DNA from 3 places in the Paenibacillus sp. FSL R5-0713 genome. Region 3 is predicted to be linked to each of the others. Evidence: riboswitches for the same ligand, from Rfam matches in the RefSeq annotation. Region 3 holds a riboswitch; each other region holds the start of a gene.
The links. A riboswitch is a leader RNA that binds a small molecule or an ion and turns the genes downstream of it on or off. The one in region 3 is predicted to bind S-adenosylmethionine.

Region 1 (4,491 bases), 3.3 Mb from region 3:
GCAATCAGATCATCCGCATGTTCAATGCCTACAGAGAACCGGAGCAGTCGGTCATCTACACCTACGGCATCACGGATTTCAAGCGGAATATCCGCATGCGTTTGTACCGCTGGGTAGGTCATGAGTGATTCCACTCCACCGAGACTTTCGGCAAAAGCAATCAGTTTGATATGACGCAGCAATGGTTCAACGTAACGTGCATCCTTCACTTTAAAAGAGAAGATTCCTGTGTTACCGGTGGATTGTTTATTCTGCACCTCATACCCCGGATGATCGAACAGGCCTGGATGATACACTTCACCCACCGCTGGATGCTCAAGCAAGTATTTGGCAATGGTAAGCGCATTGTATTCATGACGCTCCATGCGAAGAGCCAGCGTTTTCATGCCTTTCATCAACTGGTAGGAGTCGCTTGGAGACAATACCGCTCCAATGGAATTATGCAGGAACGCCATCTCTGCAGATAATGCCTCACCCTTGGTTATAATTAGTCCGGCCAGCACATCATTGTGTCCGCCCAGATATTTGGTAGCGCTATGAATGATGATATCGGCACCCAGTTCAATCGGACGTTGGAAAAATGGAGTCAACAACGTGTTGTCAACAATGGTCAACAGGTTGTACTTTTTCGCCCAGGAAGCAACGGCTTCCACATCTGTGATCATCATCAATGGATTGGTAGGTGTCTCAATAAATACGGCTTTGGTATTTGGCTGACGAACCTTCTCCAGTGCTGCCAGGTCATTCGTGTCCACATAACTTGCGGTTACACCGAAACGGGACAAAATGCGTTCGAGCAGGCGATAGGTCCCACCATACAGATCCAGCGATACTATAAGATGATCTCCTTGACCAAACATGGCAAAAATCGTTTGCAGGGCGGCCATACCCGAGCTACAGGCAAACCCTGCATCACCGGACTCCAGCGCTGCAGCCGCTTCTTCCAACACTTTACGGGTTGGATTCGTCGTACGAATATAATCAAACCCCGTGCTTTGTCCTAGCTTCGGGTGGCGAAACGCAGTGGATTGATAGATCGGAAAGTTAATGGCGCCTGTTACCGGTTCATTGATGGACCCTATTTGTGCTAAGCGGCTTTCGATTTTCAACTTGTTGTTGTCTTCCATTGCTGCATCCTCCTGTAATCTCGATTAGATTTGCGGGCCAATATCGTAAGGTGTTTCTTGATACACATAGTAATTGAGCCAGTTAGAGAATAATAAGTTGGCATGAGCGCGCCAGGTAGCCGGTGGCACACGGGAAGGATCGTTATTCGGATAATAGTGTCTAGGCAATGCAATATCCAATCCTCTGGCTACATCCCGGTCATACTCCCACTTTAATGAGAACGGGTCGTACTCGGCATGACCTGTGGCAAAAATTTGTTTGCCGTCTTTGGTCGCAACCAGGAAGATACCCGCTTCCTCGGATTCAGCCAAAATCTCTAAATTTTCATTCTTTTCAATATCTTCGCGTCTCACTTCCGTATGACGGGAATGTGGAACGTTGAATACTTCATCAAATCCACGCAACAATGGAACATGTGGTTTATTGATCGTATGTGGGAAAACACCAAAGCACTTTTCATCAAGTGGTACTTTCGGCACATCAAAATGATGGTATAAACCTGCTTGGGAAGCCCAACATATGTGGAGGGTTGAAGTCACATTGGTTTTGGTCCATTCGAAGATCTCCTGGATCTCATTCCAATAGTTCACGTCTTCGAAATCCATCTGTTCCACCGGGGCACCCGTAATAATCATGCCATCGAAACGGCGGTGTTCAATCTCGTCAAAGGTTTTGTAGAACAGATCCAAATACTCCTGAGACGTATTCTTCGACGTATGGGATTTGGGATGTACGAGAACAACATCCACCTGAATAGGCGTGTTTCCGACCAGACGAAGCAATTGTGTTTCGGTCGTTTCCTTTGTCGGCATCAGGTTTAATATAGCGATACGGAGTGGACGAATATCCTGCTGGTATGCAGAAGTTTCATCCATGACGAAGATATTCTCTCCTTCAAGTACTTCTTTTGCTGGTAAAGTATCCGGAATTTTGATTGGCATGGTAAGTCTAACTCCTCCTTGTGCATAGATAGATGCAACTGCCACTGGCTTGATGTCTTCATATCAATACAGTGACAGACTGCCTTGAGCTTGTAAAAACATTGAATTGCTCTTTCATCCAACGTTACAAACAACCTCAAGTTCCTTAGCGAAAATCACTGCTGAGAAGTCGGGGCATATGACAAAGACCTTCCTCGGATTTCGAGAAAGGTCATATGTAAATAGATATGCGCCTCTCTCATCTCTCAGTTACAACAGTGCCACTTGACACTAGGTCGCTGCAAGAATTAGCACCGTGCGGTATACCGCCGGTTGCCGGGTTTCATCGGGCCAGTCCCTCCACCTACTCTTGATAAGATTTCGCTGTATTAGATTGTAATTTAATATGGTTCACCGTCTACTTTATTACATTAATGCCCTTACGTCAAGGTGCAGTTCTCTGTCTGCTGTCCAGATCGGAACCGTTCTTCATCCGTTGTCATACACTGCCTCAGGGCGCGAAATAGACACATTTTTGCGCTTGAAAGCACCTTGTACCAGCGGTATACTAAACAAGGTGTTATAAACCCTTATGTGAGAGGTGACATATTAAATGGATGGCGACCCGAGGCCTGACTGGCAGCCGAATTCCGACAAACTGCATAGAGAATTGACATCAGCATGCCGGCAGCGGGACGTGACTTCCGTTTGATCATATAGTGAACGCAGCCCTGATCTCCAGGCTCCGCTGCCGACCGGCTGATTTGTTCTTTTTGCGCCCATAATGATAATATCCGCCAAGTTGGCGGGTGCAGAAGGAGTAGATTAACGATGAAAATCCGGTTGGTAAACAACGGTGTATTTATTCCGGTGGACGACATTCAGCAGGCGCTGACTCCACCAGCGGAAGGATTTTACTGGATTGATGCAGACGTAGACGATTTGGCGGTACTTCAGCCGCTGTTCTTGATGCATGATCTGGCTGTGGAAGACTGTCTTAGTGACGAAGAACAACGTCCGAAGATTGAAATTTATGAGAACCATTATTTTATTGTAATCAATAGCATACGTTTCGATGATGAAGAGATTTTTCTGCGTGCAGTCAACTTGTTCCTTGGCAGACATTTTATTATTAGTGTTACGAAGCAAAAGGTCAGCGAATTGCGCACACTGAAACCAATCCTGTGGGAACAGGAAATCAGTACACCGGATCGTCTGCTCTATTTGCTGGTTGACTTGATTGTTGATAATTATTTCACCGTAGGTGACCGAATTGAAGCACGGATTGAGAAGCTTGAGGAAGACATTCTGATGCATACCAAAAAGTCACATCTGAATGAAATCATCGGGCTGCGCAGTGAGATTCTGTGGCTGAAAAAAGTCCTTGGACCTCAGAAAGAGGTCATTAACACACTGAACAAAAAAGATCTGCGTCTCATCGATGATCAACTGCAAAAGTATTTCAGTGACATCTATGAAAATGCCGTAAAAATATCGGAAACCTTTGAGACTTATCGCGACCTGATGGGCAACTTGCGAGAAGCCTACCAATCCAGTATAGCGAACCGGGCGAATGAGATCATGCGTGTGTTTACCGCCATTACCACGGTCTTCATGCCGCTGACGGTTATTACCGGAATATACGGTATGAACTTTACGAATATGCCCGAGCTTAACTGGAAATACAGCTATTTTGTTGTAATTGGCCTGATGGTTACACTGGGCCTGAGCATGTTCTTCATTTTCCGCAAAAAAGACTGGGTATGAACTCGTATGAAATAACAAAGACGATGCGCTCCTCTTGGAGGAACGCGTCGTCTTTTTCTATACCCTGCAACTAACTTACATTCCGCTCTGTCTCTGCATGCCGACGGAAGCGGATGCGAATCATGCGCAGTTTTTCATAGACCTGCTCCAGACTTCCTCCGTCGGGCTTCTCCGCTCCATACACCTTATGTAATACTGGCTTCAGGAACGTATCTCCCAGCTCCTCATATGCACTCCATACAGCCTCTTGTTCGTTCTCTGGCATCACAGCAAGCTCCACATCAAGAAGGCAATCGGTGTCATAACCTTCGAGATCCAGTGCCTCTAACAGCTCAATCAACTCGCGTCGGGATAATCCGGATCGATTAACGATTTCTTCTAACGTATGCCCTTCCTTCATGCCTTCGAGCACCTGCTTGCGCGTGGTGAACTTATCAAGTTCCTGTTTGTACTTCTGCTCTCTCTGCTTGTATAACCAGTTCTCATACTCTTCTTCCTTCAGCGCCGTGTACACCCATTCCAGCGGGAATGTCGTTGAACGCTCCAACCCGTTCGTAATCTCCATCCATTCCGCACCATAGTCGGTCGCTTTGCTCTCCCCTACGCCCGGCAATTGCATCAGTTCATCCATCGATTGCGGCACAAAGGCACTGATCAAACGCAGCAGACGATTCGT
Region 2 (4,491 bases), 330 kb from region 3:
CCTGCCCACTCCACGTCTTCGTTGCAGCATCGTATACTTCTCCCGAGTTCGGATACACAATAACAGGTTTATCGCTGGCACGGCTGAGAATACTCACCGCTTCCGTCACCACTTCCATAGGAGCACAGTTCAGGCCAATCGCAGCAATCTGCGGCTCGGAGCCAAACAATTGTGCACATGTCTTAAGCGGCGTACCTTCGCTGATGCTTGTCCCATCTTTTAATGAAAAGGATAGCCAGGCATAAGCATGAGGAAACTCCTTCAGCAAATCAACCAGCACCTGTGCTTCCTGCAAGGATGGTATGGTCTCAAAAGCCAGAATATCAGCACCCGCTTCAAGCAACGCGGCCATCCGCGGACGATGGAATGCAGCCAGCGTTTCATCTGATACACCGTAGTGACCGATGTACTCCGATCCATCAGCTAGATAAGCGCCGTAGGGTCCAACGGATGCAGCAACCAACGGTCGTGGCCGAGCCAAGCCCCCGGTCCCCAAGACATCAGACGTTTGTTGTGCTGTTCCGAGGACCAGATCACCATCCAGTTTGGCTTCCGTATTATCAACTCCGTCTTCCTGCACTTCTGCCCATACGTCATCTCTCGCCTGTGCAGCCAGTTCCACCGTCTTGCGAATCAGGTCCAACGCTGCTTGCTCGCCGATGCCTCTCTTGCGGAAGCCATCCACTGTCGCCTGATAACTGGATGTAATCGCACAGTCGGCTCCTGCTCGAAAATAATCCGTATGGACCTGAACAATAACATCCGGATTCTCAAGCAACACACGTGCAGACCATAATGGATCATCCAGATCACATCCATGCTGTTCAAGTTCTGTTGCCAGCGCTCCATCCAGAATCATGACCGGATGTTCACGAAGGATCTGTTCTATGGGGTTAGTCGGTTGTGTTTGTGTCATGTACTTGTCCTCTTTTCTTATTCACACGTTCTGTCAGATAATAAGCTGCGTAACATACTGCGATAAATGGAATCCCACAATACAGCGCAATTCGCTGTGTCGGGTCGAAGGCAATACCTATGCATGAAGCCAGGCATAATATAAATGAAACAATAGGTACCACCGGATACAGTGGTGCACGGTAGACCAGATCTTTGATCGCATGTCCTTCCCGGATATACTGTCTGCGGAACATGTACTGGGAAGCGCTGATGCTCATCCATACGGCAACGACAGCCAGACCTGATATGGAGACCAGCGTAATATACACCGTACCTGGCGCAATGATGCTGGACAGCAAAGCCAGTGCACCACCCACCATACTGATCAGAAGTGCATTCAGCGGTACCCCGCGCTTGGTCAATTTGGCAAACCACGGAGAGATCGTTCTTTTGTCAGCCAGAGACCAGAGCATCCGTGAAGATGCATAGAGGCCCGAATTGGCAGCAGAGAGAATTGCCGTCAGAATAACAAAGTTCATAATGTCTGCAGCGTAGGGTACACCCACCCGCTCCATTACCGCTACAAAAGGACTTTCCAATACACTGGCGTCCGACATGGGCAGCAAGGCCGACAAGATAACAATCGTTCCGATGAAGAAAATAACCAAACGCCACAGTGTGGTATGAATAGCTTTGGGAATCGTCTTTTCTGGATTCTCCGTCTCCCCGGCGGCAATACCGATTAACTCAGTGCCTGAGAATGCAAAATTTACAGCAAGCATAGTCATCAATATCGCTGTAGCCCCATGAGGGAACCACCCGGATGCTGTAATATTGGAAAGGAATGGAGCCGGTTCAGCATCCCCCATGGGGATGAACCCAAACATGGCTGCGCCACCGATAATAATGAAGATTACGATAGTAACTACTTTGACAGATGAGAACCAGAATTCGGATTCCGCAAAAAGTTTTACCGTTAAAGCATTGAACAAAAAGATCATCAGTGCAAAAAGTGCGCTCCATATCCATACGTTTACCGATGGGAACCAACGCTGCATCAGCAGACCGGCGGCAGTGAATTCGGAGCCAAGCGCAACAGTCCAGGTTAACCAGTACAACCAAGCCACCGTATAGCCTGTTGCTGGTCCAATATATCTTGCCGCATAACTATGGAATGCTCCCGTCTCTGGCATATGAACAGACAGTTCACCAAGACAGAGCATCACCAGATATACTACGATCGCTCCAATCAAGTAGGAAAGAATAGTTCCCAGTGGTCCCGCCTGCTGAATCGTATAACCCGAGCTCAGGAATAATCCCGTTCCAATGACGCCACCCAGAGAGAGCATGACCACATGCCGTGCCTGCATTTTCCGCTGAAAATGCCCTTTGTCGTTGTTGTTCTCCATACCTGCTGCTCCCTACTTCTTCATCCAGAAAAACAAAAAAGACCCACTCTTCCTAAAGAGTGCGCCGTTACTGACAAATAAAAACAAACGCTCCTATCTATCAGGCTGTTCACCCGCTGGAATTAGCACAGTATCCTTCAGATCTGTTGCTGAGGTTTCTAAGGGCCAGTCCCTCCACCTCTCTGGATAAGAAAATGATTTTTTATAAATATAGCGATTGATTATGAATGTGTCAATATTTATATCATAAATGGCACATCTCGCTATTCTGTGGAAGACCCTGGATTGGTAATGGTGGTCTTTACCTCATACGTGATCGGCACGGTACTGAAAATTTTATCCCAATCACCTTTGACTTTCTTCCATGTCTTTGGATGTTTAATACGCAAGCTGTCCCGAAAATCCGCTACATCGACTTTATAAGTATGCTGAAGTTTGTACAACACCTGACGAATCTGTTGTTCGGCCAGCTCAGCAAAATCCTTTTCCAATTCTCTTAGATATTCACCTTTCTCCTCTTCCTCCGGAGCCCGCCAATCCTCCATCAGCCAGCCTTCGGATTCAGTCTTCACATGGAATGAAATATCATTGCCGACCACCTTGGGAATAATTTTCACCTTTTTCTTCTTGATTTCATATACCACGGTGAATCCTTGCTTGTTATGTGTTTTTAAGACACCTCCTTTTTTTTTGGAATTGAGCCATGACAAACCCTCAAGATCTGTTTGACTAAGTTCTCCAATGAATTTCGTTGTTTTTCCATCAAAAATGCTACCTCCAGAGAACTTGTCCTCTCCATGGGAATTCAACACATTTTGCAGCAGAAAGCTGGAACCGGACTGCATCTGTGCATCTAACTTAGACAATAATACAGGATCCAATATTTTGTTGGACAAGTACGAATTGTTCGTAATTCCTGTGAGATAAAATGCCGGAATCCGAGACGGGTCCTGTGAAGTCAACACATCTAATGCAGAATGATGACTGATCAGCACCAGGCAGTTCGGTCGAATATCATTATCCCGTAGTACAAAATCAAGCAATTGGTCCAAACCATATTTTTTGGCAATATCCTTGGAAACGACGATAACTTTCAGATGATGTCCAATAAGTGGTCGATCCCGCCTTAACGCAAACTGACGGAAGATTTGCAACATGGAATCTCCACTGAGCTGTTCATTGGCATAGGATGTTTTGCCGGAAGAAGGAGAACCGGATTGCTGGCTCGATTGACTGTTGGAGAAGCCCGGAGCGATCTGCACCGTGGCAGTTACATAGTTCTTCTTAGGATATGAGCCTCCTTGAGCAGCGATGTCTTTCTCGAATTCCGTCTCTTTGCCGACATCGATTCCAAGACCAACATAGAGACTTAGATCCTCTATTTCCCGACTGCTCCAGCATCCGGACAGCGTCAACAGAATACAAAAGGCAGAAGCTAAACGTAAGAGCATACGGAATGGCATCATGCATGTTTGCCTCCTTTTTTGCGAATCAGACTTATCATCAGTAACACCATAGGAAGAATGCCAAATAAAAACACAGATGCATTACCCAGCATATCTCCAAGTGCAAAAGTATCATCAACCGTTTTGGGCATCATGGCTGTCACATAAATGAATGGAAGCAGACCATACATAATCCCCTTCATTTTTTTGGAACGGAACAAATCACGAATACCCACCGAAGCACAGTAATGTGTGATCGCGGTAGTCGAAAAAATCTGCATAATCCAGATGACCAGCAATAAGGATTCAAATCGTTCGAATATTAATCCCTGTATCTCGAAGCTTCTCACCAAATCCAGCGTTGGCCAGGTTCGAGTTTTGATTCCATCCAGGGACAGGCTACCTACAACCATGACAACCGTAATCAAATATATAATGGTGGATATAAGTATGCCCCAGCTCATCGCCTTATTGCTTTTCTTCGGATTTTTCATATAAGCAGTCATAATTAGCATCACCTCATACCCCGTATATGATAATAGAGAAGGCTTAAGTCCTTTGAAAACAGGCATAAGACCTTCGCCGAGCACTGGTCTAAGATTTCCAATCTCAAATAGCTGATTACTCAGCAGAATTTCAATGACAAATATAATGATTGTAATCGGTAGAATAATCTCGAACACCCGTATTATGACACCAAGTCCGCCTGAGATCATATATATACCGATCCACATGAAGAC
Region 3 (4,491 bases):
TATAATGAATTTAGTTGTGAAATAAGTGTCAAAGTATCGAAACAAGCGAAGGATATTCTTCGCCATCTTAAACCAACAGCGGGTGAGAAAAAATTGAAACACTTAACTTTATTTAAATGGTTAACCGTATTAACCTGTCTTGTCATGTTTCTGGCCACTTTTGGTGGAGGCATCGTAACCAAAACGGAATCGGGCCTTGGCTGCGGAACGGAATGGCCTTTATGTAACGGGAAACTCGTTCCGGCACATACTGTGGCTTCACTTATTGAATATTCCCATCGCGCTGTAAGCGCACTGGCTGGATTGTTGTCCATTGCCTCGTTTGTTGCTTTTCTGCTGTTTGGCAAGTCACGTCGTGACCTGCAATTGTTCTCTTTCTTAACCCTGGTATTTGTTATCGTGCAGGGGATCATGGGGGCTTTTGCCGTCGTCTTCTCCCAATCTTCAGCAGTTATGGCACTGCATTTCGGCTTTGCACTGATTGCTTTTGCTAGTTCCCTGATGATGGCGCTGGGCATAAGGCAGGAGGCAAAAGATGGCGGATTGGAGCGCCTGAATAAATACCCTCGGGTGAGCAAAAAATTCAGGAATCTGGTCTGGTTCTCCACCATTTACACATATCTCGTGGTATACACGGGTGCATTTGTGAGCCACACGAATTCTGCTGGCGGATGTTCCGGATTTCCGCTCTGTAACGGGCAGATCATCCCTGAGCTCTCAGGAGGGGTAGCGGTTGCTTTTGCTCACCGTGCAGCAGCAGCGTCGCTCGTCATTGTTATTGCAATTCTGGGTCATTTCGCTTACCGTAATCATCCGGACAACAAGGAAATGCGTACCCTTGGCGTGGTATCCGTTGTTCTCATCCTGATGCAAGTCGTGATTGGTATTTTCATGATGGTGACAATGAACCGCCCGGAAGTATATATGTTCGTAGCTCTCGCTCATATGCTGGATATCGCCATATTGTTCGGAGTTTTAACGTATATGAGTTTCCTGGTGTACAAGCTGCATCGACCGGTTAATCGGTTCTAGATACAGATACAGTTCTCTTGAAGGTACTCGGCCTAATATGAAAGTCCACCATCCAGTGATGTACATCTTTGGACAGGTGGACTTTGTTTGATGTCAGGGGGATCAGGGCAACCTATGGCAAGCAGCAATTACGGAATGGATGAAGTGTTACGGTGATGAAATGTTGATTCGGAAAAGAGGAGGTTAAATATGCTGCGAACGTTGTTGGGGGAAAAACCGCGTATAAACGAAGGTAAATTGAAGGAAGCGATGGACTCCATGGCGCATACACTTGAGCTCTTTCAGCGGCAAATGCATGTGGATCATGATCCCACGCATGACTATCGGAAACTGTATGTGTGGACTCAGGGACTCATCTCCTCACTGGATGAACTGGAGCAAAGCAGCTTCGCTGCAGCTCATTTTCGCAAAAAGGTCGTTGCAGGCTCAACGGACGACATGACGCCGACTGAAAAAGCTGAGTATGCCCGATATGTGTATTTCTACAAAGATGGCTTCATCCGCTGCTTTGCCATTTTGGATAAAGTCGGGACCGTATTGAATGAAATATTCCAGCTGAATACTTCAAATACAAAAGCGCATTTTTCTTATTTTACGGTGTTAAGGCAGTTCGATTTTGCGAGGGAGCATCATGATCTTGCATTGAAATTAATTCAGATCAAGGACTCATATCGGGAGCCGATGAGCAAGCTGCGCAAACGACGTAATATGGAAATTCATTACATGAACTCGGAAATGCACGATGACCTGTGGCAGTTACACCAGACCTTGCAAGGTAAGGTGAAGCTGGAGGATCTGAATCAGCATGTGCAGGAAATGCGTCAGGGCGTGGATATGGTCTGTGAAACGTTAACAGCCTCTTATCGTTATATCAATAAAATATGGCAAAGAAATAATTCCCTTTGACAAATCGGAATACTTGGAATATACTGAGTTTCAATTAGAGTGTTGCAATGACAAAGAATGAACAGATCATCTCAAAATTTACATTCACATTATAAAGCATGAACTACATGAACTTATAAAATCCTACAATAACATATTTCTTATCGAGAGCGGCGGAGGGACAGGCCCGATGAAGCCCGGCAACCGATTTGTAATGACATGATACATGTATCATTCGTTATAGATGTTAGGTGCTAATTCCTACAAAATGGTGCAAGGCACGATTTTGGCAGATGAGAAGGTATATTCTTTCACGTGAAGAGCCCTCTTTGTTTCTGCAAAGGGCTCTTTTTTGTACTTTAAGGGGAGTTTTCCTTTAGATCGGGTAAAGATACATGTAGGTGGTTGGAAAGGGGCAAGTGCGATTGATTGAATTAAAAGGATTAACCAAAACGTACGGCAAAGGAAAAAAGTCGACAACAGCGTTATCCGAGCTGAATTTGAACATCCAAAAGGGTGAAATCTACGGCGTTATTGGCCATTCCGGAGCGGGTAAAAGTACACTGATTCGCTGTATTAATTTGCTGGAGCGGCCTACGGAGGGTGAAGTATGGGTTGACGGGATCAATCTGACTGAACTGAGCAAAACCGAATTGCAGCAACAGAGACGCAAGATCGGGATGATTTTCCAACACTTCAATCTGTTATCCTCTGCAACGGTATATGATAATGTGGCTTTTCCACTAAAGCTTGTGAATACACCCAAGGATGCCATTGATCGCAAAGTGAAGGAAATGCTCAATCTCGTTGGTCTGGAGAACCATAGCAACAAATATCCAGCTCAATTATCAGGTGGACAGAAACAACGTGTGGGGATTGCGAGAGCACTTGCGAGTGATCCGAATGTACTTCTTTGTGATGAGGCTACTTCAGCGCTTGATCCGCAGACGACAAATTCAATTCTGAAGTTATTGCTCGACATTAACGAAAAGTACAACCTTACCATTGTGCTGATTACACATGAGATGCATGTCATTCAGAACATCTGTGATAAGGTGGCTGTCATTCATCAAGGTGGCATTGTGGAACAGGGACCTGTAACCGAAGTGTTCCTGAAGCCGCAGCATGCGATTACGCGAGACTTCATGATGCGTGACCATGAAGCTGGACTGGCTCTGGAAGAGACCGCTCTGGCAAAGGCAGGCATTGAATTGCAGGCAGGTGTTGCTTCGAAACTTGTGAAGATATCCTTTCTGGGGAACAAAACGTATGAAGCGATTTTGTCCAGGACGGTTCGCAAGACGGGTGTGGATTTTGCCATCCTGCAAGGGACAATTGCTACGATTAAACAGGTTCCTTATGGTCAGCTGACCGTTCGGTTCGAAGGTGATTCTAATGCGATTGATCGGACGATATCCGAATTAACCGCTGAGGGACTTGATGTGGAGGTGCTACGTTAGATGGATTTTTCAACCGTACGTTGGGAAGAGGTTGGTAAAGCTTCCATAGAGACACTGCAAATTTTGGGTGTATCAGGCCTATTCACCGTTATCTTTGGTTTACCACTCGGAGTTCTGCTGTTTATGACAGCCCGATCTGCTTCGATCAAGTCACGGACGGTGTACACTTTACTATCCCTGGTTGTTAATATTTTGCGCTCGGTCCCATTTATCATATTGATTGTTGCTCTTATTCCATTCACTCGTATACTCGTCGGTACAGCTACGGGGGTTCTTGGCGTCATACCTCCTTTGGTTATTTCAGCAGCGCCTTACTTTGCTCGATTGGTGGAGACAACGTTGCGAGAAGTTGACCGTGGTGTAATTGAAGCGGCGCAGTCAATGGGGGCATCGACCGGACAGATTGTTAGACGGGTATTACTGCCTGAGGCGTTACCTGGTCTGGTTGCTGGGATAACCATTACCATCGTTACGCTTGTCTCCTATACGGCGATGGCGGGCATGGTTGGTGGTGGTGGACTGGGAACGCTGGCAATCAACTACGGATATTTCCGTTATCAAAATGAAATCATGATCATATCCGTGGTGTCGATGATTATTCTCGTGCAAATTCTCCAGATGGCTGGAGATCGCTTGGTTACATTTTTCACCAGGAAATAACACATAGATAACATGATGGCTAGGCATTTATTCGAACGCCACATGAAAAAAATGATTAGAGAAGGGGTTTTACACATGAAAAAATGGTCATTCGCTCTACTTAGTCTTATGTTGATTGCAGTTCTCGCAGCTTGCGGGAACAACAAGGATGCCGATAGCGGTGCAGACAATTCAGCAGGTGCACCACGCACGGTTGAATTGAAAGTTGGAGCTTCACCTACACCACACGCTGAGATTCTGGAGAGCATCAAGCCTGAACTGGAAGCACAAGGCATTCGTTTGCAAGTCGTTACGTTCAATGATTATGTACAACCCAACCAGCAACTTGCTGATAAAAAATTGGATGCAAACTTCTTCCAGCATCAGCCTTACCTGGACACAGAGAATAAAGAACGTGGATTCAACCTCGTTGCTGTAACTCCTGTTCATGTTGAACCTTTTGGCGGATACTCCA

Region 1: it holds a riboswitch for S-adenosylmethionine, as region 3 does, so the genes downstream of both, metA (homoserine O-succinyltransferase) here and MKZ12_RS24550 (methionine ABC transporter ATP-binding protein) in region 3, are expected to answer to the same signal.
Region 2: it holds a riboswitch for S-adenosylmethionine, as region 3 does, so the genes downstream of both, mmuP (S-methylmethionine permease) here and MKZ12_RS24550 (methionine ABC transporter ATP-binding protein) in region 3, are expected to answer to the same signal.

What each region holds. Positions count from the first base shown of each region.
Region 1 covers NZ_CP150229.1:1,987,144-1,991,634, reverse strand. The annotation lists gene MKZ12_RS09125 (aminotransferase class I/II-fold pyridoxal phosphate-dependent enzyme) at 1-1,127, opposite strand, end outside; gene metA (homoserine O-succinyltransferase) at 1,152-2,069, opposite strand; SAM riboswitch class I at 2,305-2,428, opposite strand; gene corA (magnesium/cobalt transporter CorA) at 2,880-3,815, shown strand; gene MKZ12_RS09110 (HRDC domain-containing protein) at 3,886-4,491, opposite strand, start outside.
Region 2 covers NZ_CP150229.1:5,845,503-5,849,993, forward strand. The annotation lists gene mmuM (homocysteine S-methyltransferase) at 1-916, opposite strand, end outside; gene mmuP (S-methylmethionine permease) at 894-2,306, opposite strand; SAM riboswitch class I at 2,397-2,499, opposite strand; gene MKZ12_RS26060 (Ger(x)C family spore germination protein) at 2,570-3,772, opposite strand; gene MKZ12_RS26065 (GerAB/ArcD/ProY family transporter) at 3,769-4,491, opposite strand, start outside.
Region 3 covers NZ_CP150229.1:5,518,435-5,522,925, reverse strand. The annotation lists gene MKZ12_RS24560 (heme A synthase) at 94-1,032, shown strand; gene MKZ12_RS24555 (Cthe_2314 family HEPN domain-containing protein) at 1,222-1,938, shown strand; SAM riboswitch class I at 2,076-2,217, shown strand; gene MKZ12_RS24550 (methionine ABC transporter ATP-binding protein) at 2,343-3,377, shown strand; gene MKZ12_RS24545 (methionine ABC transporter permease) at 3,378-4,037, shown strand; gene MKZ12_RS24540 (MetQ/NlpA family ABC transporter substrate-binding protein) at 4,113-4,491, shown strand, end outside.